4 regions of the Streptomyces sp. NPDC127114 genome follow, and region 1 is predicted to be linked to each of the others. Evidence: riboswitches for the same ligand, from Rfam matches in the RefSeq annotation. Region 1 holds a riboswitch; each other region holds the start of a gene.

The links. A riboswitch is a leader RNA that binds a small molecule or an ion and turns the genes downstream of it on or off. The one in region 1 is predicted to bind cyclic di-AMP.
Region 2: linked by a shared signal. The riboswitch ahead of ACFVGS_RS00470 (transglycosylase SLT domain-containing protein) and the one ahead of ACFVGS_RS19490 (peptidoglycan DD-metalloendopeptidase family protein) in region 1 are both predicted to bind cyclic di-AMP.
Region 3: linked by a shared signal. The riboswitch ahead of ACFVGS_RS08065 (transglycosylase family protein) and the one ahead of ACFVGS_RS19490 (peptidoglycan DD-metalloendopeptidase family protein) in region 1 are both predicted to bind cyclic di-AMP.
Region 4: linked by a shared signal. The riboswitch ahead of ACFVGS_RS25920 (M23 family metallopeptidase) and the one ahead of ACFVGS_RS19490 (peptidoglycan DD-metalloendopeptidase family protein) in region 1 are both predicted to bind cyclic di-AMP.

Annotation. Positions count from the first base shown of each region.
Region 1 covers NZ_JBHXTJ010000017.1:141,629-148,952, forward strand. The annotation lists gene ACFVGS_RS19470 (TetR/AcrR family transcriptional regulator) at 1-78, shown strand, start outside; gene ACFVGS_RS19475 (SIMPL domain-containing protein) at 476-1,474, opposite strand; gene ACFVGS_RS19480 (hypothetical protein) at 1,604-2,764, opposite strand; gene ACFVGS_RS19485 (SGNH/GDSL hydrolase family protein) at 2,982-3,776, opposite strand; gene ACFVGS_RS19490 (peptidoglycan DD-metalloendopeptidase family protein) at 3,952-4,941, opposite strand; cyclic di-AMP (ydaO/yuaA leader) riboswitch at 4,946-5,098, opposite strand; gene ACFVGS_RS19495 (tyrosine-protein phosphatase) at 5,472-6,269, shown strand; gene ACFVGS_RS19500 (DUF6126 family protein) at 6,288-6,443, opposite strand; gene ACFVGS_RS19505 (helix-turn-helix domain-containing protein) at 6,462-7,091, opposite strand; gene ACFVGS_RS19510 (aspartate aminotransferase family protein) at 7,167-7,324, opposite strand, start outside.
Region 2 covers NZ_JBHXTJ010000001.1:112,475-119,798, reverse strand. The annotation lists gene ACFVGS_RS00500 (hypothetical protein) at 1-29, opposite strand, end outside; gene ACFVGS_RS00495 (hypothetical protein) at 218-355, shown strand; gene ACFVGS_RS00490 (DUF2690 domain-containing protein) at 525-944, opposite strand; gene ACFVGS_RS00485 (sensor histidine kinase) at 1,166-2,473, shown strand; gene ACFVGS_RS00480 (response regulator) at 2,470-3,189, shown strand; gene ACFVGS_RS00475 (alpha/beta hydrolase) at 3,452-4,222, shown strand; cyclic di-AMP (ydaO/yuaA leader) riboswitch at 4,533-4,722, shown strand; gene ACFVGS_RS00470 (transglycosylase SLT domain-containing protein) at 4,727-5,590, shown strand; gene ACFVGS_RS00465 (polysaccharide deacetylase family protein) at 5,751-6,548, shown strand; gene ACFVGS_RS00460 (hypothetical protein) at 6,616-7,011, opposite strand; gene ACFVGS_RS00455 (oxygenase MpaB family protein) at 7,166-7,324, opposite strand, start outside.
Region 3 covers NZ_JBHXTJ010000005.1:256,070-263,393, reverse strand. The annotation lists gene ACFVGS_RS08075 (septum formation initiator family protein) at 1-250, opposite strand, end outside; gene eno (phosphopyruvate hydratase) at 389-1,675, opposite strand; gene ACFVGS_RS08065 (transglycosylase family protein) at 1,942-2,652, opposite strand; cyclic di-AMP (ydaO/yuaA leader) riboswitch at 2,656-2,829, opposite strand; gene ACFVGS_RS08060 (transglycosylase family protein) at 3,087-4,100, opposite strand; gene ACFVGS_RS08055 (cytochrome P450) at 4,220-5,479, opposite strand; gene ACFVGS_RS08050 (TetR/AcrR family transcriptional regulator) at 5,514-6,122, opposite strand; gene ACFVGS_RS08045 (alpha/beta fold hydrolase) at 6,246-7,091, shown strand; gene ACFVGS_RS08040 (globin domain-containing protein) at 7,187-7,324, shown strand, end outside.
Region 4 covers NZ_JBHXTJ010000029.1:23,067-30,390, forward strand. The annotation lists gene ACFVGS_RS25905 (GNAT family N-acetyltransferase) at 1-598, opposite strand, end outside; gene ACFVGS_RS25910 (HPr family phosphocarrier protein) at 867-1,148, shown strand; gene ACFVGS_RS25915 (GntR family transcriptional regulator) at 1,378-2,061, opposite strand; gene ACFVGS_RS25920 (M23 family metallopeptidase) at 2,297-3,067, opposite strand; cyclic di-AMP (ydaO/yuaA leader) riboswitch at 3,080-3,244, opposite strand; gene ACFVGS_RS25925 (M16 family metallopeptidase) at 3,447-4,814, opposite strand; gene ACFVGS_RS25930 (M16 family metallopeptidase) at 4,841-6,187, opposite strand; gene ACFVGS_RS25935 (DNA topoisomerase (ATP-hydrolyzing) subunit A) at 6,373-7,324, shown strand, end outside.

The sequences.
Region 1 (7,324 bases):
GACCCGGCGACCGCGACGGACCCGGCGACCGCGACGGACCCGGCGAGCGCGACGGACCCGGCGCCGCCGACGGAGTGACGGCTTCCGCCGAGCTCGCCGGACCGCGCGTCCTGGGACCCTCGCCCAGGGCCCCCGCCCCCGGACCCCGCGCCCCAGGCCCCCGCCCCCGGGCCCCTCGCCCCGAGAACCCTGGCTCCGGGAGCCTCGCCCCCACAACCCCACGCCACTGCGACGCGGCAGCCCCCGCACCAGGCGGCCGGCGAGCCGTCGGCAGTCCCGCAACGGCCTGGACCCCTACGCCCCTGCCACCCGGCAGCCCCCGCGAGCCGGCGGACCCGCGCGGTCCCGCGAGCCGCCGGCAGAACCGCGCGGCCCTGCGGCCCTCGCGCCCCTGCCATCCCGGCAGCCCGTCTCCCCGCCACGGCGCTACGACCCGGGCAGGCCCGGCAGGCGTCCGGCGACGCCGGTGCCGGGCTCAGACCAGCTCGAACACGGCCGTGACCGTCACGTGCTCCTCGATCTCGCCCGGCGCGAGCGGTACGCCCTCGCCGCCGTCGGCGGGTGCGCTCGGGACGGCGCCGGGGCCGGGGCGGCTGCTCTCGCCCTCGGTGAGCGAGACCAGCCGGCCCAGCTTGTGGCCGCTCAGCCGGGCGTGCTGCGCGGCCTTGTCATGGGCGTCGCGGTAGGCGGCCTCGCGGGCCTTGGCGCGGAGCCTGGTGGGGTCGGCCACGTCGAAGACGACGCCGTTGATCCGGCCCGCGTCACCGGTGGCCTCGTTCACGGCGCCGATGATCTGGCCGGTCCGGTCGATGTCGCGGACCTTCACGGAGAAGGTCTGCCCGGCCTGGTAGCCCGTGACCTTGCTCTCGCCCTCCGGGGACTGGGTGTAGACCGGCGACAGGGAGAGGCTCTCGGTGCGGATGTCACGCTCGGCGATGCCCTGCACGTGCAGCGCTTCGACCAGCGCCTTCGCCGCCGCGCTCTGGGCGGCCAGGGCCTCCTTCGCGGTCTTGCGGGTCGCCTCGACACCGACCGAGAGCGCCGCGAGGTCGGGTGCCGCGGCGGCCCGTCCGCTGCCGCCGACCGTGACGGTGGTCGGCTGCGGAGCCCGTGCGGCGGCGGCCGCGGGCACGGTGGTGCCCGGCGCGGCGGCGAGGGCGGGAGCGGCGGCGCCGAGGAGGACTCCGCCGAACGCGGCACCGGCCACGGCGCCGACGGCGAGCGCGCGGAAGCGGCCGCCGGTCCGCCGGCCCGCGGACCGGCGGCCGGTCACGGCGTCGGCGCGCCTCCCGGTGTGCCCCTCGGGGCGGGCCTCCGGGCGGGCCCCCGGGCGGGCCTCGGGGCGGGCCTCCGGGCGGCCGGTCACGGCGTCGGTGCGCCGTCCGGGGTGCCCCTGGGAGCGGGCCTCCAGCAGGGCCTCGGGGCGGGCGTCGGGGAGGGCTCCGGGGTGGTGGTCGGGGTGACGAGGCGTCATGGGCGGTCCCTTCGGCGGTGGTTGCCGGTGGTCGTCCGGCGCGCACATCCCACCAGCCGCCGCCCGTCGAGCCGCCGCGCCACTCCTGGACGGTCCTCTCCTTCACCTCTCCGTACCAGGCCTCGGGCTTCAGCAGTCGAGCCTGAGCGGCGGGCGCCAGAGCCGGCCGTCGCCCGCGATGCCCGGTGCGGGCTTGTAGGCGAGCGGGACCAGATGGGTGGCGGCCGCGGCCTCGTTGCGGGTGCCGAGCCACAGGTCGATGATCTGCCACGGCTGCCCGTCGAGGACGGTCACGGTCCGCGGCTGTCCGCCGCAGCTGTTGCCGTTGAAGATGCGCCGCCCGAACGCGGGCGCGTTCCAGCCGAGGTTGTCGGGCGCGGCCCAGCCGGAGTAGAGCGAGGGCGCGGTGGCGTAGCCGATCGGGGTGCCGGTGCAGTAGCCGCAGGCGGGATCGGCGTAGGTGAGCACGTAGAGTCGCTGCACCGGGTCCCAGTAGCCTCCCGGCCCCTCGATCTTCTTGAGCCCGGCGACCTTGCGCACGCCGACGCCGGTGCCGCCGCTCCCCCACGCGTCGAGCTCCTCGATGTTGAGCTGTGCGCTGCCCGGGAGGGTGCAGACGATCGCGGGATGGCCGCCCGGGGTGCCGGAGTCGATGATGCCGAAGTCGCCGTTGCCCTTGCAGACGGAGAGCGTGGGCTTGCGGTAGAAGCCGTCGGTGACGGGTGCGGGCCCGCACGGTCCCGCGGCGGAGGCGCAGCCCATCGCGTTGTAGGCATGGGTCCCGTCGAGGGAGTAGTGCCGGGGGCTGTTGAACCAGAGGACGAAGGCCCCGTCGTCGCGGCCCCAGCCGGTGCGGCGGATCATCCGCGGGTTGAAGCAGCCCTGCCCGGAGGCGCCGCAGGTGTCCTGCCAGGAGTTGTCGGTCCAGGGGTCGACGGTCGTCGGGTCGAACAGCAGCCTGGGCGGGGTCCACGGCCCTTGCGGCCTGGACGCCGTGGAGACGCCGAAGCCGCACCAGGGCGTCGGCTTGACGTACCACTCGAAGCCGCAGCCGTACATCGAGCCGTACATGTAGTAGGTGTCGCCGAACCTGGCGATCTGGGCGTCGTGGAGGTCGAGGCCGGCGATGGTGAAGGAGGCGGGGGCCGCGGCACGCGGCGCGGAGGCGGTGTGCCCTCCGGCGGCCGTGCCGCCCCCCAGGCCCGTGTCCGCTCCGGCCGCCGGAGGGACCGTGGCGAACAGCGCGGCCGTGGCGAGCAGAAGAGCCGTGAGGATGCGACGGACGTACACGCATGATGATTACCAGACAAGTCATCACATTTTGGACCGGACACGCACACCGCGACCGTCAGCCCCGCCCCCCGGCCCGGCTCCTCGCCCGGCCGTCAGCCCCTCCCTGGCCCGCGCCCGCCCAGCAGAGGAGGCCGAGGGCCGGACTGCCGCCCTCGGCCTCCTCTACCGCGTGAACGCGCAAGCGCGTCCTCGACCCGAATCCCGGACCTGCCCGCTAGAGGGGCATGAGGTCAGGGCGCTTGGCCTCGACGTGGTCGCCGGAGCTCTCGCCGCGCAGCCGGCGCCCGATCCACGGCACCAGGTACTCCCTGGCCCAGTGGATGTCGTCCTTGCGGACCTCCAGGGTGCCGCGCGGCGGCTGCGGAGGCCACGGCTGCTCCGGGTCGGCCGGTACGCGCCTGCCGAGGACCTGGGCGGCGCGCAGCGCGACCCGGGTGTGGCCCTCGGGCGACAGGTGGAGCCGGTCCTCGTCCCAGGCGCGGCGGTCCTGGACGGACTTCAGCGACCACAGGTCGAGCACGGGGCAGCCGTACCGGTCGGCGATGGCCCGGACGTGCCCGTTGTACGTGGCGATCTTGCCCCTCAGGTGCTTGAGGAGGGGCACGTCGCGCGTGTCGAAGCCGGTGGTCACCATGACGGTGCCGACGGCGGAGGTGAGGTCGGCCACCGCGCGCTCGAAGCGCTCGGCGACGTCGTCCGGGTCGGTGCCGGGGCGGATGATGTCGTTTCCGCCCGCGCAGAAGGTCACGAGGTCCGGGGCGAGTTCCTTCGCCCGCGGGACCTGCTCCATGACGATCTGGTCGAGAAGGCGCCCCCGTACGGCGAGATTGGCGTACCGGAAGTCCTCGTGCTCCGGCAGTTCGTCGGCCAGCAGGACCGCGAACCGGTCCGCCCAGCCGACGAACGTCCCGTCGGGCCCGGGGTCTCCGACGCCCTCGGTGAAGCTGTCACCGATCGCCGCGTACGACCCGAATGCGTTCTTGTCTGTTGATCTCGAATCGTCTGCCACGGGAGCACATCTTTCCCCTCGGGTTGTGACCTACGCGACCGTAAGGAGGGGTTGACGGTGGGTGACATATGCCACCGATAAAGATTCCACCAAGCCGGAATACGCCGGAGGCCCGGCACGGGTGTGCCGGGCCTCCGGGGGCGCCGTCAGGTGACGCCAGGATGCTGACGTGAGGTCAGATGCCCACGCCGTGCTGGCGCAGGTAGGCCAGCGGGTCGATGTCGGAGCCGTAGCTCGGGCCGGTGCGGATCTCGAAGTGGAGGTGCGGGCCGGTGGAGTTGCCGGTCGAGCCGGACAGGCCGATCTGCTGGCCGCCGCTCACGGACTGGCCGGCGGAGACGGACAGCGAGGAGAGGTGGGCGTACTGGGAGTACGTGCCGTCCGCGTGCTGGATGACGACCTCGTTGCCGTAGGCGCCGCTCCAGCCGGCGGAGTAGACGGTGCCGGGGCCGACCGCGCGGACGGAGGTGCCGGAGGAGGCGATGAAGTCGACACCGGTGTGGTAGCCGGAGGACCACATCGAGCCGGAGGCCCGGTACGGGGTGGAGATGCCGCCGCCGACGGGGGCGACCCAGCCGGAGGAGCTGGCCGCACCGGCCGACGAGGAGCCGGCGGACGAGGACGACGAGGAGGAGGACGCCGAGTCCGAGGAAAAGACGGCGGCCGGGGCCGAGGCGCGCTCGCTGCCGCGGGAGGCGCGGGTGGGCGCGTCGTCGCCGTTCTTGGCGGAGCTCTTGGGGGCGGCGGCCTTCGGCGCGGCGGCCTTGGGAGCGGGCGTGGCCTTGGCGGTGTTCTTGGCGCCGAGGGTCAGCTTCATGCCGGGGAGGATCAGCGAGGGGTTGTCGCCGACGACCTGGCGGTTGTCGCGGTAGAGCTTCTGCCAGCCGCCGGCGAGGTGGTGCTCGGTGGCGATCTTCGACAGGTAGTCGCCGCGCACGACGGTGTACGTCTTCGCCTTGGCCGGGGCCTTGGCGGGGGTCGCGACGGCGGGGGCAGCGGCGGCGACGGCCTGCTGCGGGTGGGCGGGGGCGGCCTGCTCGGCGGCGTGCGCGCCGGTGGCGCCGATCAGCGGGAGGGCGACGACGGCGCCTCCGGTGCCGGCGGCCACGAACCCGCGGGTGATCGGGTTGGCCTTGGGGCGGCGGTGCTTACCCTTCGCGGGCATGGCGAATTCCTCTCCGTCGCCTGCGAGGTGAGCTGTCGGGTTCGGACTGGAGATGTCCGGCCGCGTGGTCGCGCGGCTTCACCCCGAGCCGTCCTTTCGAGGGATCGGCGTCTTACCTGGGTCCCCCGCTCCTGCCGTGTACGGGTGGGTGCGGATTCCGGTCGGCGGCAGGATTAGGCGGTCCGTCCGGAGTGAGCGCGACGCTAGACGAGCGGAGACGACAGGAACAAGCCATAGGTTCCACGGATTCGTCTGCCGCGTGAATTCCGGCCGGAATTCCGGTCACCCTCCGTCGATGACGCCCCCTCGATTTCCCTTTGCCCAAGGGAATTTGAAAAAGTCGATCAGCCACGGTCCGTCACGTGTATGACGCTCCTCACGCCCCGGAGCCCATCTCCCCTGCAACCAGGGCGCCTTATGTCCAATCAGTCAATTCGGACAGATCACGCATTCCATCCCGATGGGGTGTGTGCGGAGCGTTCCAGCCATGATGATTGCCCCAGGAACCGATCTCGAGAGCAGGAGCAACCGTGACGCAAGCGACGACCGAGCCCGAGCTCACCGGCGTACGCAACTTCCGCGACCTGGGCGGACTGCCGACCGTGGACGGCCTGTCCGTGCGCCCCGGGCGGCTCTTCCGCAGCGGCCACCTGGCGCACGCCACGACCGAGGACGCGGAGTTCCTCGCCACCCTGGACCTCCACACCGTCTTCGACTTCCGCAACGAGGCCGACCGCAGCATCGAGGGCCCGGACGTCGACCTCCCCGGCGTGCGGAACGTGAACATACCCCTGAGCGACCCCGCCGACGGCAAGGAGTTCTGGAAGCTGGTCCGCAACGGGGACGTGGTCCAGCTCCGCGAGCTGCTCGGCGACGGCAGGGCCGCCGCCCGGATGTCCGATTCATACCGGAAGATGGTCGTCGGGAAGACCGCCGAGCACAGCCGGATCCTGCACGCGATGGCCGAGGACAGCGTCCCCGCCCTGATGCACTGCGCGGCCGGCAAGGACCGGGCCGGGCTGGCGATCGCGATCTCGCTGCTCGCGGTCGGCGTGGAGCGCGAGGCGATCGAGGAGGACTACCTGAAGTCCAACGCCCCGCACCGCCGCTACAAGGTACAGCGCAGCTCCACCGCTCCGGACGCGATGTCGCCCGAGGTGATGGAGCTGCTGAGCCCGCTCTTCGACGCGCGGGTGGAGTATCTGCGGGCCGCCTTCGACGCCATCGAGGAGACCTGGGGCTCCGTCGACACCTATCTGGCGGAGGGCCTGAGGCTCGCCCCGGAGACCCGCGAGCGGCTGCGCGAGCGGCTGCTCGCGGGCGCGTAGCCCCCTGAGGAGGTTCCCCTACTGGTTCTGCGCGCCCAGGGCGAACAGCAGGTAGAGGAACGCGGCGAAGAGGTGGCCGGCGACCAGGTAGGCGAAGAGCCGGAGCACCAGACCCTTGGGGAACTTGCCGCCACCGCGCTCCTCGCCGGTGACCGGTACGGATTTGTCGGACATGTCGATCCTCTCTGAGGGTCAGCGGCGGTGCGGAGTGCCGTCGCCGAGGCACAGCTCGGCGGCGGGGCTCTGCATCAGCGTGTGGACGAACAGCAGCTCGGCGCCGCCGCGGGTGGCGGCGCCGATGCGGTGCGGGGTGAGCGAGTCGAAGTGCGCGCTGTCCCCCGGGTCGAGGACGTGCACGGCGTCGCCGAGCGCGAGCCTGACCCGGCCGTCGAGGACGTGGATCCACTCCTCGCCGGGGTGGACACGCACGATGTCGGCGCTGGTGGCGTACGGCACGTGGACGCGCAGCGCCTGCATGGCGCGGCCCGCGCCTCCGGCGGGGCGGTAGATCCAGCCGTCGGCCTCGACGGCCTCGGCCTTCCCGCCCCGGATCACCGGGTCGCGTTCGGGCGGGACCTCGCCGAGGAGCTCGGAGACCGTCGTACCGTAGATGCGGGCGAGCGCGAGCAGCATGGGCAGCGAGGGCTGCCTGTTGCCCGTCTCCAGGCGCGAGAGGTGCGCCGGGGAGAGGCCGGCCCGCTGGGCGGCGGCCTCCAGGGTGAGCCCGCGCCGGCGGCGCAGTCCGCGCAGCTGGGGGGCGACGTCCGGCAGGACGTCGGAGGAGGCGGGGGCCGGGAGCGGCGTCCCGGGGACGTGGTCCATGCCTCCATTCCGCCAGGATCTTTCCTCTGGGGCAACTTTCTTGCCCCAGAGGCAAAGACCCTGGGCCGGTTCCGGTCAGCGCTGGGCGACCGCCTGCTTGACCAGCGTCTTCCCGAAGTCCCACATCAGTCCGCCGCCGCCGTGCGCGTCGTCCATCACGGCCGTGAAGGCGGTCACGAAGCGGTCGACGTCCGCCTCGTCGACGACCAGCGGCGGGATCAGCTTGATCACCT
Region 2 (7,324 bases), on a different contig from region 1:
GTGGTCACGCCGCGTGTGACACGTATCAAAGCGGTCTTCCTCACGATCGGTCTCGTCACGACACGGGCACCACGGCAAGCCGTCGTTCGGCTCCCCCGGACAGCCCCCCCCGGGCGCCCCTCTCGCCCCCGGAGGACGGGAAGGAAGGAACGCGGGTTGCCTGATGGGACGTCACGATCGCGTCAGGGACCAGTCATTGCGGTCGGAGAGAAGAGGCGTGCGCCGCTTCAGCCGTCGCAGGGACGGTGCGCCGGAGGGCCAGGCCGCCGTGCTCGTCAGCGGGCCCGAAACCCGGCGCGACGAGGTCGGGAAGATCCCTGACCACGTCCTGGGGACGTACCGCGAGGCGAAGTGATCCGGCGCCGGTCCTCCCCCGTCACCCCCGTGACAGGACCGGTGCCGGATCCCGCGCCGCACGGCCGCCCGTCCACCGACGGGCGGGCGACCGTGCGGGTCCCCGGTGGCGGTCCAGGCCGTTTCGTCCGGATCGGGGGCGGACCCGGCCGAGATCCGGACGAGACCGCCTAGTACCAGCCGGTGCAGCGGATGTTGCCCGTGGAGTCGTTCCACGCGCAGGCCCGCATGACGTAACCGGCGTCGTCGTACGCGGGGGTGTGCGTGTCACTCCCGTACTGGACCGTGGTCATGCCCAGCGGGCCGGTCCAGCTGCCGCCGCCGTTGCTGGAGCGGTCCACCCACACCTTGTCGCCGGGGTCCGCGCCGGTGATCCGGCCCCACGCACAGCGGCTGGAAGTGCTGTAGCGCAGCTCGATGCGGATGCCGTCGACACTGGCCGTGCGCGGGGTCGTGGCGTTCGCCGTGCTGCACGCCAGGGCCGCCGAGGCCGAACCGGTGGCCGCCTGCGCCGTCGTGGCCACGCCGCCGAGGCCGAGCACGAGCGCGGCCGTGGACAGCACGACGCCGGTCCGCCTGCTGATCTTCATGTGTTCCCCCTGAGTCGTCGGTGTCACGAGTGGTCGATCGGTGCGATCGGTGGTGCCGAGGGTGTTGCGGTCGGTGCACCCGTACGATCTCCCGGCCGACGGACCCGGGGCGTCAACCGCGGAGTTGACCGTCGGGGTAAACCCCTGCGGCAGTGCGCACCGGCGCACACTGCACCTCCGGTATGACGACGTGCCCGCGTGCCGGGCCGTACCATCGCGCGATGCACACCAGGGCCCACTGGGCGACGCGGTTCGGCGAGGTGAATCCGCTCCTGGTCGACGGGGCCCTGGCCCTCGGCCTGGTGACGGCGTCGGCAGCGGTCGGGCACCAGTACCACCCGACGGGCTGGCCGGCGTTCGACCTGTCCGCGTACCTGCTGACGGCGCTCACCGGGCTGCCGCTGGCCCTGCGCAGGGTGGCGCCGGTCGCCGCGCTCGTGGCGAGCTGTCTGGCCTTCGCCGGCTACCTGGCCGCCGGCTACCAGCCGTCGCTCAACTTCTGGGCCCCGGTCATCGCGTTGTACGGCGTCGCCGTCCAGCGCCCGCCCCGCACGACGGCGGCGGGCGCCGCGCTCACCGCGGCCGTCGTCCTCTACAGCGGACTGCGCGCCCCCGAACTGGGCCTCGCCGTCGCCGTGATCCAGGCGGTGGCGGTACCCGCCGTCGTCTGGTTCTTCGGCAACGGCACCCGGCGCCTCGCCCGCAGGAACCGTCAACTCGCCCGACTGACGGCCCAGTTGCGCAGGGAGCAGGAGGAGAGGGAGAAGCGGGCCGTCGCCGGGGAGCAGCGGCGGATCGCCCGTGAGCTCCACGACGTCGTCGCGCACCACATGTCGGTGATCAGCGTGCAGGCCGGCATGGCGGGCTATGTCTTCGCGACCGAACCCGGCACCGCGCGCGCCGCCCTGGACACCATCTCCGAGACCAGCCAGGAGGGCCTGCGGGAGCTGCGGCGGATCCTGACCCTGTTGCGCTCCGCGGCCGGCGAGACGAGGGAGGCCGAGGGGCCGGACGGGGTCTGGTACGCGCCGATGCCCGGCCTCGCCCGCCTCGCCGAGGTGGCCGAGCGGACCAGGGCCGCGGGCGTGCCCGTGGACCTGCGCACGGAGGGCGCGGCCCGCGCCCTGGCGCCCGGGACCGAGCTCTGCGCGTACCGGGTGGTGCAGGAGGCGCTGACCAACGTGATCAAGCACGCCCGGCCGGCGCGCGCCACGGTGCTCGTCGAGTACCGGCCGGACGAGCTCGTCGTCACGGTGACCGACGACGGCCCGGGCCACGGTCCCCCGGGCCACCGTCCGGATCCGGCCAACGTGCCGACACGCTCAGGACACGGCTTGATCGGCATGCGGGAACGCGCGAGGCTCTACGGCGGAACAGTGGACGCCGGCCCTCGGGCCGAAGGGGGATTCCGCGTGTGCCTCACACTTCCCGTGGCCAGGACGACCGACCGGCAGGGACGTCACCAGGTCCACCAGGAGCACCACGGCCGGCCGGACCACCGGCGGAAGGACCGCCGCCCGCCGGCGTGACGGGCGCGCGCACCGCCGGAACCCCGCCGCGTTCGGCCACCGGCGGCATCCGGGTGCTCGTGGTGGACGACCAGGACCTGATCCGGGCCGGGCTCGTCGCCCTGCTGCGGGCGGCGCCCGGCCTCGAGGTCGTCGGCGAGGCCGCCGACGGGGAGTCCGCGGTGCTCCAGGCCGCCCTCGTGCGGCCCGACGTGATCCTCATGGACATCCGCATGCCGGGCATGGACGGCACCACGGCCACCGAACGCATTCTGGCCCGCTCCGACGGTCCCGTCCCGCGGATCCTGGTCCTCACCACCTTCGACCTCGACGAGTACGTGTACGCGGCGCTGTGCGCCGGGGCCTCCGGTTTCCTGCTCAAGGACACCGGGCCCCAGCGGCTGATCGAGGCGGTCACCGCCGTGGCCGGCGGCGACATGCTCTTCGCGCCGAGCGTGATCCGCCGGCTGATTGAGGCGTACGTGCACCGGGCCGAGCCGGTCGCCGGCCCCGTCGCCGACCTGGATGTCCTCACGGCCCGGGAGCGCGAGGTGCTGCGGCTCACCGCCCGGGGCCTGTCGAACACGGAGATCGCCGAGCAGCTCTACATCGGCGAGGCGACGGTGAAGACCCACCTCAACCGCACCATGAGCAAGCTGCACGTCGACAGCCGCGCCCAGGCGGTCGTCGTCGCCTACGAGAGCGGGCTCGTCGTCCCGGGCGGTCCGGCGCGCTGACCGGCGAAAGGCCCGCCGCCGGGTTGAGGTACCGTCGACCCGCCCCAACAGCACGCCCTGACCACTTAGTTCGGTTCGTCGCGCGCCACGGCCGAGCCCAGACACGTCGAGGAGACGCGACCATGACCCGTGCGGACGGACCGCGGCCGGCCCCGGAACCGATACCGCTCGACCTCCCCGTGGACGGGACGACGCTCCGCGCGCTGCGCTTGCCACGGGTCCGCGGACCGCGGTCGCCGCCCACGGCATCTCGGCCTCGGGGATGTCCTTCGCGGCCGTCGCCCGGCACCTGCCGGCGGACTGGTCGCTGTACGCGGTCGACCTGCGCGGCCGCGGCGGGAGCTCGACCGCCTCCGGTCCGTACGGGATCGACCGGCACGCCGCCGACCTCGTGACGGCGGCCCGGACCTGGGGCGACGGCGGGCCCGTGGTCCTGACCGGCCAGTCCATGGGCGCGTACGTGGCGCTGCGGGCCGCCGTCCGGGCTCCCGGCCTCTTCGAGCGCCTGCTGCTGATCGACGGCGGCCTGCCGATCCCGCTGCCCGCCGAGGCGGACCCCGACGCGGTGCTGGAGGCCGGCCTGGGCCCGGCGCTCGCCCGGCTCTCGATGACGTACGACAGCGACCAGGCCTACGTGGACTTCTTCCGCGCCCACCCGGCGCTCGGGCCGCACTGGAACGCGGACATCGAGTCGTACGTCCGCTACGACCTCACCGGCCCCGAGGGCGCCCGCCGCTCCCGGGCCCAGGAGGCGGCGGTGCGGCAGGACGGGCGCGAACTCCTCACCGGCGCCGCGTCGTTCGGCACCGACCTGGCGGGCCTGAAGGTGCCCGCCCTGCTACTGCACGCGCCGCTCGGGCTGCTCGGCGAGGCCCCCGGCATGCTGCCGCCCGCGCTCGTCGACCACTGGACCGCGCAGGCGCCGAACCTGACCGCCGAGCTCGTGCCGGACTGCAACCACTACACGATCCTCCTGGGCGAGCCGGCCTGCACGGTCGCGGAACGGCTGGTGGCGTCGCACGGCCGCGCCTGAGGCGCTCCATTGCGGGGCAAAACGGACGATGTCCGGTTATTCCCCTGCAATGCCGGAATGCGGATCTGATGGCGCAAGCGGGTATTTCGCTCCCCGGTAAAGGGCCCGGTCGGCGCGCGTGATCTGAATCACGCCGGACCGGGCCCTCCCGCTGCTGGCGGAGCGTCAGGTGCCGTATCGCGGAAAAGGGTTGGTACGGCAGCACGGGTCGGGCGGAATGATCCTTTCGTAATTCCCGCTAGATCAATTTTCCGCGAGGAATTCCCGCCTTGTTTTCCGGATTTGTTTTCGCATAGCGTCGCCCCGCAACCGGACGGAAACGCCGAATCCTGCCGCCGTCCGAACGACCGCACTCACCACACATCCGGCAGGAGCGGGGGACCCAGGTTTGCCGCCGGTCCCGGTCTCCGGGGACGGCTCGGGGTGAAGTCGCGCACGCCGCGGCCGGGCATCTCCTGCCCGAACCCGACAGCTCACCTCGCAGGCGGAGGAGAGGAACCCGCCATGCGTGGACACGGCAAGCACCGCCGCCCCAAGAACGTCCCGCTCACCCGCGGCATCGCCGCCGTGAGCCTCACCGGCAGCGCCGCCCTCGCGCTTCCACTGGCCGGAGCCACCAGTGCCGCCGCGGTCGTTCCGCAGGGCACGAACTCCGTCGCAGTGGCAAAGCCGGCGGTTTCGGCGGCCCTCCAGTCGGTCGCGGTGAACGCGCCGAAGGCGGTCTCCGGTGTCGCGCCGGTGAAGTATTCCGTCGTCGCGGGCGACTCGCTCTCGAAGATCGCCGGTAAGTACGGGGTGAAGGGCGGCTGGAAGAAGCTCTACCGCGACAACCGGAAGGTCGTCGGCAAGGACCCCGGTCTCATCCGGCCCGGCCAGAAGCTCTCCGTCGCCGCCACCCGGACCGCGCCCCGCCCGGCGGCCCCGGCCCCCGCCACCCGCGTCTCCGTCACCACGGGCTCCGCCGCCTCCGCCCCGGCCCCGGCCGTCAAGGCCGCCGCCACCGCCGCCACCAAGGCCGCGTCCGCGAGCACCGCCGGCTACACGTACGCCGACAACCTCGAGGGCTGGATCCGCGAGTCCCTCGACATCATGGCCCGCGAGGGCATCCCCGGCACGTTCGACGGCATCTACCGCAACATCATGCGCGAGTCGTCCGGCAACCCCCGCGCGATCAACAACTGGGACTCGAACGCCCTCGCCGGCACCCCGTCCAAGGGCCTGCTCCAGGTGATCGACCCCACCTTCCAGGCCTACCACGTCGCCGGCACCGCCAACGACCCCTACGACCCCGTGGCCAACATCACGGCCGCCTGCAACTACGCCGCCGACCGCTACGGCTCCATCGACAACGTCTTCGGCGCGTACTGACCGACCGGTTCACCGCCACCACACGGCCGGGCAGCCCTCAGGGGCCGCCCGGCCGTGCCGTTCCCCGCCGTTCCCGCACATCGATGAAACCTTCCGGCCGTCTCTTCCGTCCTCCCCTGCGGGAGCCGTTCGGGACGAAGACGCTGGGAGTGGGCACCGCATGGGGCTGAAGGGCAAGTACACCGCACACATAGCCGTGGTGGCTTCGGCGGTCGCGATAGGTCTGGCCTCGTGGGGGGCCGCCGCGCTGACGGACACCGAGGCCGAGGCCCGGGCGGGGGAGCGGCAGGAGCAGCGGGTGCCGGCGGGGGACGCCAAGGGGCCGGCGCAGGTGCCGCCGGTGAAGGTCCCTCAGAGCATCGCGCACGCCGCCGAGGCGGGCGGCACGTCGGTGAACATCACCATCGACGACGGCCCGGACCCGCGGTGGACGCCCCAGGTGCTCGACATCCTCAAGGAGAACGACGTCAAGGCCGTGTTCTGCATGGTCGGTCCGCGGGCGAAGGAGTTCCCCGAGCTGGTCAAGCGGGTCGTGGCCGAGGGACACCGGCTCTGCGACCACACGGTGTCCCACGACACCACCATGGACAAGAAGCCCGTCGACTACCAGAAGCAGCAGATCCTCGACGCGAAGCGGATGATCGAGGAGGCGGCCGGCGGAGCCAAGGTGGAGTACTACCGCGCCCCCGGCGGCGCGTTCACCCCGAACAGCCGGCGCATCGCCGCGGAGGCCGGGATGCGGCCGCTCGGCTGGAACGTGGACACCAAGGACTTCGAGCTGCCGGGCACCGGTGCCATCGTCAGCACGGTGAAGCAGGAGCTCTCCAACGGACCGACGATCCTCTTCCACGACGGCGGCGGCGACCGCGCCCAGACCGTCGCGGCGCTGAAGCAGGTGCTGCCGTGGCTGAAGGAGCAGGGCCACCCGACCAGCTTCCCGGTGCGGACCACGCCCTGAACCGCCGGACCCGGCCTGGGCCGGACCCCGCCTGGGCCGGACCCGGCCGCGATCCGGAAGAGACGGCCTAGCGCGCGGCCGCCAGGCGGAGACCGCCACAGGCGCGCAGGGCGCTGTCGACGAGGGCCGGCAGGACCGGCCGGCCCGGCTCCGGCGTGAGCCGGGCCAGGCGGTGCATGGTCAGGGCGGCTTCCCACGCCGAGGTCTTCGCCGGCGAACCGCCCCACGAGACGGCTTCGAGTCTCGCCCAGAGGTGCGCGCCGAACCCGAGGTGAATCGTTCCTTCCCGGGCCGCCTCCTCGGCGAGGGCCTCACGCACCGCCGTCAGGAACGTCACGGCGTCCCCCGGCCCCAGCGCCTCGACGACGATCCGCAGGTAGGGAGCGATCAGACCGGTCGCCTCCGGCCACTCGGACTCGTCGCCGAAGCGCTCGCGCAGGTGTGCGTACAGCGGGTGTTCCATGCAGTGGGTCATGAAGGCACAGATACGTTTCCTCGCCCCGCCATCACCGTGGCGACACGCCGAACGCGCCGTGCCGACGCCCGTATGGAGGTGTTCCGGGTGCTCGCGGCCCCTCGTCGCGGGACGAAGGGCCGCCGCCGGGAGCGGAGCCGCGTCAGCGGTCGTCGCCGAGTTCCTGGTGCATCTGCGGCTGGTCGTCGCCCTCGCGCCTGAGCGCCTGCTTCTGGACCTCGTTGAACATCTTCGAGGCGGCGCCGATGACCTCCTCGTACGGGTTGACGCCCACGGCCCGCCCGGCCGGGGCGCCGAACAG
Region 3 (7,324 bases), on a different contig from region 1:
TCGCCGCCTCGGCGGCCTTGCGCTCCTGCTCGGCGATCTCGCCCTGCTGGGAGACGTACTGCCGCATGGGGTAGGCGAGGGCCACCACGAGCGAGCAGACGACGAGCGCGAGGAAGGCCGCGCGGCCGGTGAGCCGGGAACGGCGGGCCTGGCGGCGGGTCTGGGAGCGGTAGACACGGGCGGCGGTCTGCTCGCCGAGCAGCCTGATCCGGGTCGCGGTCGAGAACCGGTCCCGGTCCTTCACGGCCATGTCCAGTGCCTCCCCTGATCACACGTGCGTCCCCGCACACGGTACGGGACCGAGTGCGGGGACGCTTCGCTTCGCTACGCCTTTGCTACCTGTTTGATTCTTCGGATGCAAAGCCCGTAGCTACGTCGTCAGGGCAGGTCAGCCCTTGAAGCGCGGGAAGGCGGAGCGACCCGCGTACACCGCGGCGTCGTCGAGGATCTCCTCGATGCGCAGCAGCTGGTTGTACTTGGCGACGCGCTCGGAGCGGGCCGGGGCGCCGGTCTTGATCTGGCCGCAGTTGGTGGCGACGGCCAGGTCGGCGATGGTGACGTCCTCGGTCTCGCCGGAGCGGTGGGACATCATGCACTTGAAGCCGTTGCGCTGGGCGAGCTCGACGGCGTCCAGGGTCTCGGTCAGCGAGCCGATCTGGTTGACCTTGACCAGGAGGGCGTTGGCGGAGCCCTCCTCGATGCCGCGGGCGAGGCGCTCCGGGTTGGTGACGAAGAGGTCGTCGCCGACGAGCTGGACCTTGGAGCCGAGCTTCTCGGTGATGGTCTTCCAGCCGGCCCAGTCGTCCTCGAACAGCGGGTCCTCGATGGAGACCAGCGGGTACGCGGAGACGAGCTCCTCGTAGTACTCGGTCATCTCGGCGGCCGAGCGGGACTTGCCCTCGAACTCGTACGAGCCGTCCTTGTAGAACTCGGAGGCGGCGACGTCGAGCGCGAGCGCGATGTCCTTGCCGGGCACGTAGCCGGCCTGCTTGATGGCCTCGAGGATGAGGTCGAGGGCCTCGCGGTTGGAGCCCAGGTTCGGGGCGAAGCCGCCCTCGTCGCCGAGGCCGGTGGACAGGCCCTTGGTCTTCAGGACGGACTTGAGGGTGTGGTAGACCTCGGTGCCCCAGCGCAGGGCCTCGGAGAAGGACTCCGCGCCGATCGGCGCGATCATGAACTCCTGGATGTCCACGTTGGAGTCGGCGTGCGAGCCGCCGTTCAGGATGTTCATCATCGGAACGGGCAGCAGGTGCGCGTTCGGGCCGCCGAGGTAGCGGAACAGCGGCAGGTCGGAGGCCTCGGAGGCGGCGTGCGCGACGGCGAGGGAGACGCCGAGGATGGCGTTGGCGCCGAGCGAGGACTTGTCCGGGGTGGCGTCCAGGTCGAACATCGCCTGGTCGATCAGGCGCTGCTCGGTGGCGTCGTAGCCGACGAGCTCCGGGCCGATCTGCTCGATGACGGCGAGAACGGCCTTCTCCACGCCCTTGCCCTGGTAACGGTTGGGGTCACCGTCGCGGAGCTCGAGGGCCTCGAACGCACCGGTGGAGGCACCGGACGGGACGGCAGCACGGCCGGTGCTGCCGTCGTCGAGGCCGACCTCGACCTCGACCGTGGGGTTGCCTCGGGAGTCCAGGATTTCCCGGGCTACGACGACGTCGATGGACGGCACGAGCATCTCCTTCTGGGATGTGACGCTGGTTGTGACGCATGCGGCAAGGACTCGTACGCCTTGCGACACGAGCCTAACCGGCTCGGGGGCTCCGGCCAGCCGGGCGCCCGCCCCCTGGGACGAAAAAGGACCCAAGGGCATGCATCTGTGGGCGAAAGACCTCTTACCTACTCACGAGTAGGGTGCGGGGCAGAGGAAACCCCGGCCCGGAGCGCACGGGGGAAGGGCACTCCGGACCGGGGTGGTCACTCACCGCGGGAGGGTCGGCAGGCTCACTTGAGGTGGAGCTGCTGGCCCGGGTAGATCAGGTCGGCGTCCTCGACGACGTCCTTGTTCAGCTCGAAGAGCCTGGCCCAGCCGCCCTTGACGCCGTGCGCCTGGGCGATCTTGCTGAGGGTGTCGCCGGCGACGACCTTGTACTCGCCGTCACCCTTCTTGACCTTCTTGCCGGTCGGCGTGGTGACGGTCTTCTTGGCGTCGGCCTTCCTCGGAGCGGTCTGCTTGGGGGCGGACTGCTTCGGGGCCTGGCGCTGCTCGCTGCGGGTCGTCGGCTGCTCGGTGGAGCGCTGCGGAGCGGTGGTGGTGCTCTCGGCGGAACCGCCGGTGTACGTGGCGCCGGAGAGGCCCACGCCACAGCTCGGCCAGGCACCCTTGCCCTGGCCCGCGAGGACCTTCTCGGCGATGGCGATCTGCTGCGACTTGGAGGCCTGGTCGGCGGTGGAGGCGTAGGCGGTGCCGCCGTACGCGGCCCAGGTGGAGGCCGAGAACTGCAGGCCGCCGTAGTAGCCGTTGCCGGTGTTGATGGACCAGTTGCCGCCGGACTCGCACTGGGCGACGGCGTCCCACTCGGAGGCCGTGGCGGCCGAGGCGGTGCCGGCGGCCATCAGCGGGGCCGCGACGGCGACGCCGGCGGCACCGGCGAGCGCGATGGCGCGGGTGGCCTTGGAGGAACGGCGGTGTTTGCCCTTGCCGGAAAGCAGCATGGAAGTTCTCCTCACCGACGCCTGCGAGGTGAGCTGTCGGGTTCGGGCGAGTGAGTTGCCCGGCCGCGTGTCCTAGCACGCGGCTTCACCCCAAGCCGGTCGTCGGCCGTCTGTCTCAACGGCCGGGGCCGGCACTTACCTTGGGTCCCCCGCTCCTGCCTTCGGCGCTTGCGCGACGACTGTTCCCTCCGTCCGGCGGCAGGATTCGGCGTACCGGTCGGCGGGGCCCGCGGTGGCGAGCGGTCACGACCGTAGACACACACCCGGGAGAAGTTCAAAGGGCATCAACCCGGGAAAATCGCCCCTACTTGCACCCCGTCAGGAGGTGTTTACGCAGGTGAGGGGCGACGCCGGCAAACTTTGCGGTCGCGACACGCCAGTTCGAGAAGAGAGACCCATGTCTCACTTACGCAGAACGGACATTAAGCCGCGAACTACCCCTTGCCCACGAGCTCGTCGAGCTCCAACTCAAGGCTCTGACCAGGAATGATGAGGTCGGGGTCGGATCCGACCGTCTGCTTGTTGGCGTCGTAGAGGGCGGCCCAGCCGCCGTCGAGGCCGTTCTCCTGCGCAATGCCCGACAGGCTGTCACCCGGCTTGACGGTGTATTCGTCCGCCTTGTCCGTCTTGTCGGCATCTACCGAACCCTCGGCGCTCTCACCGGCCTTGTCGGCCGCGGTCGGATCCGGGGCCGCGTGACGTCCGGATTCAGGCGTGGTGTCCGTCATGCCCGGTTCTTCTGTCGCGGCGTCACCCCGGTGCTTGCCGGTGCCGGGAGCGGTGGTCGCGTCCGGCGTTCCCGAGGTACCCGGCGTAACCGACGGGTCGGACGTTCCCGGCGTTACGGGCGTACCGGGCGTCGCGGGAGTCGCGGGCGTGGTGCCGGTCGAGGGAGTGCCGGACGCCGGGCTCGTCGGGGTGGCGGGCGTCGCCGGAGCGGTGGTCGAGGCCGAGGGCTCCGGAGTGGTCCCGGCGGAGCCGGCGGGCAGGCCGTCGGTGCGGTTCGACTCGGGGCGGGGGCCCGTGGACTCCTCGACGGGCGTGCCGGGACCCGGGTCGACGCCGGGCGCCTTGCCGTCGTTGGTCAGTCCGGCGATCGGGGCGCAGGTGGCCCACTGGTTGTCGCCGGCCGCGAGCGCCTTGTCCGCGACGGCGATCTGCTGGGCGCGGCTCGCGAGGTCCGCGCTCGGCGCGTAGGCGAGGCCGCCGTGGCGCTCCCAGCTCTCCTGGGTGAACTGGAGCCCGCCGTAGAGCCCGTTGCCGAAGTTGGCGCTCCAGGCCCCGCCCGACTCGCACTCGGCGACGCGGTCCCACGTGGCGGCGTCGGCGGCGGATGCGGAACCCGTGGCGAGCAGCGGCAACGCCAGGGCCGAGCCGGTCACACCCGCGGCGACGACGATGGCGGGGGCCTGGCGGGGTCTGCGGTGTCGTCCGTTTCCGGAGCGCATGCGGAATGCCCTTTCGCGTGACAGCTGAGACTGCGGGTGAAAGTAGCGGCATTCGAACGTGAGTCACAAGCTGATGCAGCGCAGATCACGTAAACATCACAGTATTGACGAGATGTCAGTCAGCGGGCGGGGGAGAATTCGACCGGAAGCGTGCGAAGTCCGCGCATGATGAGCCCGCCGCGCCAGCGCAGTTCCGCCGGATCGGCGCCAAGTCGCAGATCGGGCAGGCGGGTCAGGAGCGTCGCGAGCGCGGTCTGCCCCTCCAGGCGCGCCAACGGCGCTCCCAGGCAGTAGTGGATGCCGTGCCCGTACCCGAGGTGCTGGTTGTCCCGCCGCGCGAGGTCCAGGGTGTCCGGCCCGTCGAACCGCGCCGGATCCCGGTCCGCCGCGGCGAGCACCACGAGCACCGGATCGCCGGCCGGGATCTCCTGCCCGCCGACGGTCAGCGCCTCGGTCGCGAAGCGCCAGGTCGCGAGCTCCACCGGCCCGTCGTACCGCAGCAGCTCCTCGACGCCGGTCTCCAGGAGCCCGGTCTCCCCGGCCGCCAGCGAGTCCTGGAGCCGGGCCCGCTCCCCGGGGTTGCGCAGCAGCGCGTACACCCCGTTGCCGATGAGGTTGACGGTGGTCTCGAACCCGGCGAAGAGGAGGATGAACGCCATGGCGGCGGCCTCGTTCTCGGTGAGGTGCTCGCCGTGGTCGGAGGCGCGGATCAGCCCGGAGATCAGGTCGTCGCCGGGCTCTTCCCGCTTCTTGTGGATGAGCTCGGCGAGATAGCCCCGCATCTTCTTCACCGAGCGCGCCACGCCGCCGCGCGGCCCGCCGCCGTGCCGGATCATCATCCCGGCCCAGTCCCGGAAGTCGTCCTGGTCCTCGCGCGGCACGCCGAGCAGGTCGCAGATCGCGTAGATGGGCAGCGGGAAGGCGAACTCGTGGATGAGGTCCGCGCTCCCCCGCGCGGCGAAGCCGTCGATGAGGTGGTCCGTCAGCTCCTGCACGCGCGGCGCGAACTCCGCCACCCGGCGCGGCGTGAAGGCCTTCGAGACCAGCCGCCGCAGCCGGGTGTGGTCCGGCGGGTCGATGTTGAGCAGATGCGTCATCAGCTCGGCCTTGCGCTCGCCGGGAATGCCCGTCTTGCCCTTGGCGTGCGCGGGCTCGTCGTGATGCGCCGGGTTCTTCGAGAGCCGCTGGTCGGCCAGCGCCTGCCGGGCGTCCCCGTACCGCGTCACCAGCCACGCCTCGACCCCGCTGGGCAGGGTGGCCTTGTGCACGGGCGCGTGCTCGCGCAGCCAGGCGTAGGCCGGGTACGGGTCGGTGGCGAACTCCCAGGTGAAGAGCTCGGGGGCGGGCGGTACGGAGGGGGTGCCGGGGGTGCTGCTCACCTTCCGACCGTACAAGGCGACCGGGCGGACCCGCTCAGCGGTAGGCGGCGAGGAAGACGCGGACGCCCTCGGTGGCGTAGCGCTCCAGCTCGGTGTCGTCGTGCTGGGCGCTGCCGTGGAACATCGCCTTGTTCACCGGGATCCACAGCAGCAGACCGGCGAAGTGGTGGGCGGCGAGGAGCGGGTCGCCGATCCTGAGCAGCCCCGCGTCGGCGAGCCGCCGGAAGGTGTCCGCGAGGTTGGCGAGGACCCGCTCGAAGCCCCGCTCGTACCAGGTGGCGCCGAGCTCGGGGAACTGGTCGGCGTTGGCGATGATCAGCCGCCGCAGCTGGAGCACGTGGGTCTGGGTGAGGGTGACCGTGAACCGCCGGGCCAGCCGGAGCAGGCCGTCCTCCAGGCCCGCCGCGTCGACGGGGATGTCCGCCACGGCGTCGATCATGCCGTCGATGCCGTCGGTGGTGGCCAGGACGATCTCGGCGAACAGCTTCTCCTTGTCGGCGAAGTGCTTGTAGACCGTCTGCTTCGACACCGCCGCCAGCCGGGCGATGTCGTCCATGCTCGTCCCCGCGTATCCCTTGGACAGGAACACCTCGGTCGCGGCTTCCAGGATCGACTGGTGCTTGCGCGCCGATCGGGCGTCCATCCCCGGCTCCCCTCTGTTTTCTTTCGTCGTCGTCCCCGCACCCGAAAGAGTACTGGACTGACCAGTACTCGTGTGGGTACTGTACTGTCCAGTTCCCAAGATCTCCGGGGGAAGGGATCCTCTATGTCCATCAGCACGCCTTTCGCGACCGTCACCTCCGCCGACGGCACCTCCATCGCCTACGAGCGCCGGGGCACCGGGCCCGCCGTCGTCCTCGTCGGCGGCGCCTTCATGACCCGCGGCGACTCCGCCGAGCTCGCGGAGCTGCTCGCCGAACGCTTCACCGTCATCACCTACGACCGCCGGGGCCGCGGCGACAGCGGCGACAGCGGGCCGTACGAGGTGGGGCGCGAGGTGGAGGACCTGGACGCGCTGATCCAGGGACCGGCCGGCGGCTCGGCCATGGTCTTCGGCATGTCCTCCGGCGCCGTCCTCGCCCTGGAGGCCACCGCCCGGGGCAGCGCCGTCTCCCGACTCGCCCTCTACGAGCCGCCGTTCGTCACCGACGACAGCCGCCCGCCGCTGCCCGCCGACTACGTCGAGCACCTGACGGAGCTGGTGGCGAAGGAGGCGTACGGGGACGCCGTCGCCCACTTCATGACGGCGGCGGTCGGACTCCCCGACGAGGTCGTCGCGGGCATGCGACAGGCCCCGTTCTGGGCGGCCATGGAGGCCGTCGCCCGCACCCTCCCCTACGACGGGCGGATCATGGGCGACACCATGTCCGGCCGGCCGCTGCCGGTCGAGCGCTGGGCCTCGGTGACCGTCCCCGTCCTCGTCGGCAGCGGCGACGCGGGAGCGCCCCACATGCTGACCGGCGCGCGGGAGCTCGCCGCCTCGGCCGGCAACTACACCCTGCGGGTCTTCCCCGGCGAGGAGCACGCGATAGCCCCGCAGGTCCTGGCCCCGGCCCTCGCCGACTTCTTCACCGCGTCGACGACGGCCGGCGAGGAGCACGCCGATCGGTGAAGGTGACACATGTGAGGTACCGCCGGCATACCGCGTCCGCAGGTGAAGTGCGAAGACTGCCCGCGCGGTGACGGTGCGTGGCTTAGATTCACCGCGTGGATGCCCATTTGCTCAGAAGTACGTTCGCGGTCGTCGAGAGACGGGCGGAGCACGCCGTCACCTTCTTCTACTCGCACCTCTTCTGGCACAACCCGGGCGTCCGCGAGCTGTTCCCGCAGGACCTGGCGCCGCAG
Region 4 (7,324 bases), on a different contig from region 1:
GCTGGACGGCGAGCGAGCGGTCGGTGGGCTCCAGGTCGAGGTGGAGGCGGACGGAGCCGTCCTCGAAGCTGCGCTTCTGGGTGTAGCCGGCGTCCGTGAAGACCTTGATCATCTTGGTGTTGGCGGGCAGCACCTCGGCGGCGAACCGGCGGATGCCGCGTTCGCGGGCCACCGCCGCGATGTGTTCGAGCAGTGCGGAGGCGACGCCGCGGCCCTGGTGGGCGTCCTGGACGAGGAAGGCGACCTCGGCCTCGTCGGCGGGTGCCGAGGCGGGCCGGCCCAGCTCGTTGATGCGGTCGTAGCGCACGGTGGCGATGAACTCGCCGCCGACGGTCGCCGCGAGCCCGACCCGGTCGACGAAGTCGTGGTGGGTGAAGCGGTGGACGTCCTTGGCGGAGAGGCGCGGGTAGGGCGCGAAGAAGCGGTAGTACTTCGACTCGTCCGACACCTGCTCGTAGAAGCTGACCAGGCGCTCGGCGTCGTCGGCGGTGATGGGCCTGATGCGCGCGGTGCCGCCGTCCCGGAGGACCACGTCCGCTTCCCAGTGGTCGGGATAGGCGTGCTCCGGCTCCCCCGACTGTTCCGACGCGCTCTGCATGGGGCAAGCGTACGGCCGGGGTACGACAGTGGCACCGGCCGTGCGGGGCACGGTCCCGCGCGGCGTACGGCCGGGGTACGACAGTGGCACCGGCCGTGCGGGGCACGGTCCCGCGCGGCACCGGCGCACCGCTCGCGCCCGAGGTTCACGCCGTGCAAGGTAGGGAGGGCCGATCGGCCGCCGGCCCCGGGCCGAAGGTCGGTACGAGCATGTCGTCACCCGTGAGAGACTGGTCTAGACAACCGCTGAAAGTTGAAGGGCAACCACCATGGCTGAGCGCCGCGTCAACGTCGGCTGGGCCGAGGGCCTGCACGCCCGCCCCGCCTCCATCTTCGTCCGTGCCGCCACGGCCGCCGGCGTCCCCGTGACGATCGCCAAGGCCGAAGGCAACCCGGTCAACGCCGCGTCCATGCTCGCGGTGCTCGGCCTGGGCGCCCAGGGCGGCGAGGAGATCGTGCTCGCCTCGGACGCCGACGGCGCCGAGGCCGCGCTCGACCGCCTGGCGAAGCTGGTGGCCGAGGGTCTCGAGGAGCTTCCCGAGACCGTCTGACCCGTCACCTCCCCGACGACGGATCGCGAAGCGGCCGTGTCCTCCGGTTCTCCGGCAGGCACGGCCGTTTTCCTTTCCCGTGGCGCGCTTCCGGTCGACGGGAATTCAGCAATAGGTATTGCCACCCGCTCGGAAGTCATGGCATCGGAGCGGAGCGCCGTGGAATTCCCTTCAGGGCAGCACGGAACAGCGGGCAATAATTCCCGGCTCTTTGTATACGACCCTCGCGTTAATTCTGCGGTCCCGAACTGTTTACGGCATGTTGCGAAACCCTCACACGTGACCGGTCCGCCTGTTTCAGCCGGTACAGCGGGGCCGCGCGCTCCACGTGCAGCGCGGTCAGCGCCCGGGCCCGTTCCGCGTCGCGGCGGGCGACGGCGTCCACGATGGCCCCGTGCTCGGCCCAGGACTCCGCGGGCCGCTCGGCCGGGTCGAGCGCGTACATCCAGGCGATCTTGTGCCGCAGCTGGGTGAGCAGTGTCGTGAGCGGCGGACTGCCCGAGGCCTGGGCGAGGGTCTCGTGGAACCAGCCGCCGAGCGCCGTCAGGTCCTCGCCGCGGCCGCTCCGGGCCCGCTCCTGCCCGAGTCTGACCAGGCCCCTCAGCACCTTGAGGTGGGCGTCGGTGCGGCGCTGTGCGGCCCGGGCCGCACCCAGCGGCTCCAGCAGGCAGCGCATGTCGAGCAGGTCGGCGGCCTCCTGCACGGTGGGCTCGGCGACATGCGCGCCGGCGTGCCGGCGGCTCACGACGAAGCCTTCCGACTCCAGGGTGCGCAGCGCCTCGCGGACCGGGACGCGGGAGACGCCGTAGCGGCGGGCGAGCTGTTCCTCGGTCAGTCTGGCGCCCCGCGCGTACACCCCGGAGACGATGTCGTCCCGGATCGCCGTGCATACCGAGTGCGCGGGAATGCGCATGTCCGACCTCCGAATTCGTCCGCGCTAAACCCCCGTCGGGCGGCGCCTGTCCGGCGACTCTATTGCAGGACGACGGAATTTCCGATGCCGCCCGGTGACAAAGAACGCAAAAAGCCCCGGCTCGTTTCGAGCCGGGGCTTTCGTGCGGGATGCGCGCGCCGGACCGCGCGGGATTCGCGCCTCGGACGCCCGTGCCGGACGCCCGTGCCGGACGCCCGTACCGGATGCCTCCGCGTCAGACGTTGACGCCGCGTGCGCGCAGGTAGGAGATCGGGTTGATGTCGGAGCCGTAGTCCGCACCGGTGCGCGCCTCGAAGTGGAGGTGCGGGCCGGTGGAGTTGCCGGACGAGCCGGAGATGCCTATCTGCTCGCCCGGGGTGACCTTCTGGCCGACGCGGACGGTGATGGCGGAGAGGTGGCCGTACTGGGTGTACGTGCCGTCGTTCATCCGGATCACGATGTTGTTGCCGTACGCGCCGCCCCAGCCGGCCTCGACGACGGTGCCGGAGCCGACGGAGACGACCTTGCTGCCGTAGGCGGCGTGGAAGTCGATGCCCGAGTGGCTGCCGGAGGACCAGAGCGAGCCGCCGGTCTTGTAGCCGGTGGTCACGTACGAGCCGGCGACGGGGAGCTGGAAGGAGGCGAGGCGCTTGCGCTCGGCCTCCCGGGCGGCGCGCTCCTTGGCCTCGCGGATCTCCTTGGCGCGGGCCTCGGCCTTGCGCTTCGCCTCGGCGGCGGCCTTGACGCGGGCCTCGGCCTCGGCGGCGGCCTTCTCCTGGGCGGCGGCCTGGGCGTCGACGCGCTCGGCGAGGGAGTCCTCGGCGATCACCTGGGTGAGGCCGGTGTCCTCGAGGGAGGTGTCGTCCGTGTCGGCGGCGAGCGCCGGGGAGGCGAGGGTGCCGATCACGCCGGTGGTGGCGAGCGTCGCCACGCCGGCGATGCCGGCGCCTCGACGAGCCAGCCGGCTCGGACCACGATGCTTCCCGGTGGCACGGGTGAACGCCATGTAGTGGCTGATCCTTTCCTTCCCTCTCGCCTACCGGGTTAGCTGACGGGTTCGGAGCAGGAAGGTCTCCTACGGGCCCCTCCGCCTGAGCGAAGGCGTCCGATTCACCCCAGGGACTGCGCATGGGTCCCCGGCTCCCCAGGCTCGCGCCTTGCGGGGACTCGGCGATGACTGTCCGTTGCCGCGGATGCGGCGTCGTGCAACGGCCGGACAGCCGGGTCGACGCTAGGCCGATCTTCTGTCAATCGCCAAACAGACGCGCACGTTTGTAAGACATGCCACAGGGCAGACGACCACACTCCTCAGCAATCCGGACATAAGGGAGGACCCTGACGAACCAGGTCGTCAGGGTCCTCGAAACCGTGTGACGGCGGCTCAATCAGCCGCTGACCACGGTCACTTCACCGATGCCGAGCGCCCGCACCGGCTCCGCGATCTGCGCCGCGTCGCCGACCAGGACCGTCACGAGCCGGTCCACCGGGAAGGCGTTGACCACGGCCGCGGTCGCCTCCACCGTGCCCGTCTCGGCGAGCCGCGCGTACAACTGCGCCTGGTAGTCGTCCGGGAGGTGCTGCTCGACCTGGTCGGCCAGCGTCCCGGCGACGGACGCGGCCGTCTCGTACTTCAGCGGTGCCACGCCCACTAGGTTCTGCACGGCCACGTCGCGCTCCGCGTCCGTCAGGCCCTCGGCGGCCAGGGTGCGCAGCACCTTCCACAGGTCGTCAAGTGCCGGTCCGGTGTTAGGGGTGTCGACCGAGCCGCTGATGGCGAGCATCGACGCGCCGTTGCCGGCGCCGTCGGAGCGCAGCACCTGGCCGAAGGCCCGCACGCCGTACGTGTAGCCCTTCTCCTCGCGCAGGACGCGGTCCAGGCGGGAGGTGAGGGTGCCGCCGAGGCAGTACGTGCCGAGCACCTGGGCCGCCCACACGCGGTCGTGGCGGTCCGCGCCGACGCGGCCGATGAGCAGCTGCGTCTGGACGGCGCCTGGCCGGTCCACGATGACGACGCGGCCCGTGTCGTCGGCCGTGACGGGCGGCATCGGGCGCGGCGCGGCCGGCTTGCCGCTCCAGGCGCCCAGGGTCTCGGCGAGGACCTTGTCCAGGTCGACGCCGGTCAGGTCGCCGACCACGACGGCGGTGGCGGCGGCCGGACGGACGTACGCGTCGTAGAAGGCGCGGACGGCGGCGGCGTCGATCGCGGCGACGGTCTCCTCGGTGCCCTGGCGCGGCCGGGACATGCGCGAGGCGGCCGGGAACAGCTCCTTGGAGAGCTGCTTGGCGGCACGGCGGGCCGGGTTGGCCGTCTCGTGGGGGATCTCGTCCAGCCGGTTGCGCACCAGCCGCTCGACCTCGGTCTCGGCGAACGCCGGGGCGATCAGGGCCTCCGAGAGCAGGCCGAGCGCCTTGGGCAGCCGGGAGACCGGCACCTCGAGCGAGACCCGTACGCCGGGGTGGTCGGCGTGCGCGTCCAGCGTGGCGCCGCAGCGCTCCAGCTCGGCGGCGAACTCCTCGGCCGAGTGCTGGTCGGTGCCCTCGGACAGGGCCCTGGCCATGATCGTGGCGACGCCGTCCAGGCCCTCGGGCTCGGCGTCCAGCGGGGCGTCGAGGAAGATCTCGACGGCCACCACCTGCTGGCCGGGGCGGTGGCAGCGCAGCACGGTCAGACCGTTGTCGAGCGCGCCGCGCTCCGGGGCCGGGAAGGCCCAGGGCTTCGCCTCGCCCGGGGTGGGCTGCGGGTGGAAGGTCATGCTGGTCAAAGACGTGGCGGCGTCGGTCACCGGTCCGCTCCCTCTTCCTCGTCGCTGTCGGTCCCCTCGGCGGTGTCGCCCACCGGCTCGTAGACCAGGACGGCGCGGTTGTCCGGGCGCAGCCGGGCCTTGGCGACCTCCTGCACCTCCTCGGCGGTGATGTCGAGGACCCGGTCGACGGCGGTCAGGGCCAGCTGCGGGTCGCCGAAGAGCACCGCGTACCGGCACAGTTCGTCGGCGCGGCCGGCGACGGTGCCGAGCCGGTCCAGCCACTCGCGCTCCAACTGGGCCTGGGCGCGCTCCATCTCCTCGGGCGTGGGCCCCTCGGCGGCGAACCGGGCGAGCTCCTCGTCGACGGCCGCCTCGATCCGCGGCACCTCGACGCCGCCGGAGGTCTTGACGTCCAGCCAGCCGAGCGAGGGCGCGCCGGCGAGCCGCAGCAGGCCGAAGCCGGCGGCCACGGCGGTGCGGTCGCGGCGGACCAGCCGGTTGTGCAGGCGGGAGGACTCGCCGCCGCCCAGGACGGTCAGGGCCAGGTCGGCCGCGTCGCACGCGCGCGTGCCGTCGTGCGGCAGCCGGTAGGCGGCCATCAGGGCGCGGGCCGGGACCTCCTCCTCGATGACCTCGCGGCGCTGTTCGCCGATGGTCTCGGGCAGGTCGCCGGGGCGCGGCTCGGGCTTGCCGTCGTGGCCGGGGATGGAGCCGAAGTACTTCTCCACCCAGGCGAGGGTCTGCTCGGGGTCGATGTCGCCGACGACCGAGAGCACCGCGTTGTTCGGCGCGTAGTACGTACGGAAGAAGTTCCGCGCGTCTTCCAGGGTGGCGGCGTCCAGGTCGGCCATCGAGCCGATCGGGGTGTGGTGGTACGGGTGGCCCTCCGGGTACGCGAGGGCGGTGAGGCGCTCGAAGGCGGTGCCGTACGGCACGTTGTCGTAGCGCTGGCGGCGCTCGTTCTTGACGACGTCGCGCTGGTTCTCCATGGAGACGTCGTCGAGGGCGGTGAGCAGCGAGCCCATGCGGTCGGCCTCCAGCCAGAGCGCGAGCTCCAGCTGGTGCGCCGGCATGGTCTCGAAGTAGTTGGTGCGCTCGAAGCTCGTCGTGCCGTTGAGCGAGCCGCCCGCACCCTGCACCAGCTCGAAGTGGCCGTTGCCGTGGACCTGCTTCGAGCCCTGGAACATCAGGTGCTCGAAGAGGTGGGCGAGGCCGGTGAGGCCCTTGACCTCGTGACGGGAGCCGACGTCGTACCAGAGGCAGACCGCCGCGACCGGGGTCAGGTGGTCCTCCGAGAGCACCACGCGCAGGCCGTTGGCCAGCCGGTGCTCGGTCGCTGTCAGTCCGCCGGAGCCGGCCTCGGCCTCAGCCGTGTGACCCATGGGCGTATGTCCCTTCGATCGCGATCGGGAAAAGTCCTGCCACTGTATGCAAGCGCGCCGACACCTGGCGAAGTTCCCGGCCGCATCCGATGTCCCTCTTCCGGGTCGCGGTCGGCGTTGTCGGTGCCACGGTCCACAATGGTCCGCGTCAGATCAACCTTGTTGGTGAAGGAGCCGCAGCCGCGATGGCCCGCCGCAGCACGAAGACACCGCCGCCGGACGACGCGTTCGAGGAGCGAATCCTCGACATCGACGTCGTTGACGAGATGCAGGGCTCCTTCCTCGAGTACGCGTACTCGGTGATCTACTCGCGCGCGCTGCCCGACGCCCGCGACGGCATGAAGCCCGTGCAGCGGCGCATCGTCTACCAGATGAACGAGATGGGCCTGCGGCCCGACCGGGGCTTCGTCAAGTGCGCCCGCGTCGTCGGCGAGGTCATGGGCAAGCTGCACCCGCACGGCGACGCGTCCATCTACGACGCGATGGTCCGCATGGCGCAGCCCTTCTCCATGCGCGTGCCGCTGGTCGACGGACACGGCAACTTCGGCTCCCTCGGCAACGACGACCCGCCGGCCGCGATGCGGTACACGGAGTCGCGGATGGCGCCGGCCGCGCTGCTGATGACGGAGTCCATCGACGAGGACACCGTCGACTTCGCGCCCAACTACGACGGCCAGGAACAGGAGCCGGTCGCACTCCCCGCCGCGTACCCGAACCTGCTGGTCAACGGCGCCTCCGGGATCGCGGTCGGCATGGCCACCAACATGCCCCCGCACAACCTGGCCGAGGTCGTCGCGGCCGCCCGCCACCTGATCCGCCACCCGAACGCGGACCTGGAAGCGCTGATGCGCTTCGTGCCCGGCCCCGACCTGCCCACCGGCGGCCGGATCGTCGGCCTGTCCGGCATCAAGGACGCGTACGAGACGGGCCGCGGCACCTTCAAGATCCGCGCGACGGCCACCGTGGAGACGGTGACGGCGCGCCGCAAGGGCATCGTCGTCACCGAGCTGCCCTTCACCGTCGGCCCCGAGAAGGTCATCTCCAAGATCAAGGACCTGGTCGGCTCGAAGAAGCTCCAGGGCATCGCCGACGTCAAGGACCTCACCGACCGCAACCACGGCCTGCGCCTGGTCATCG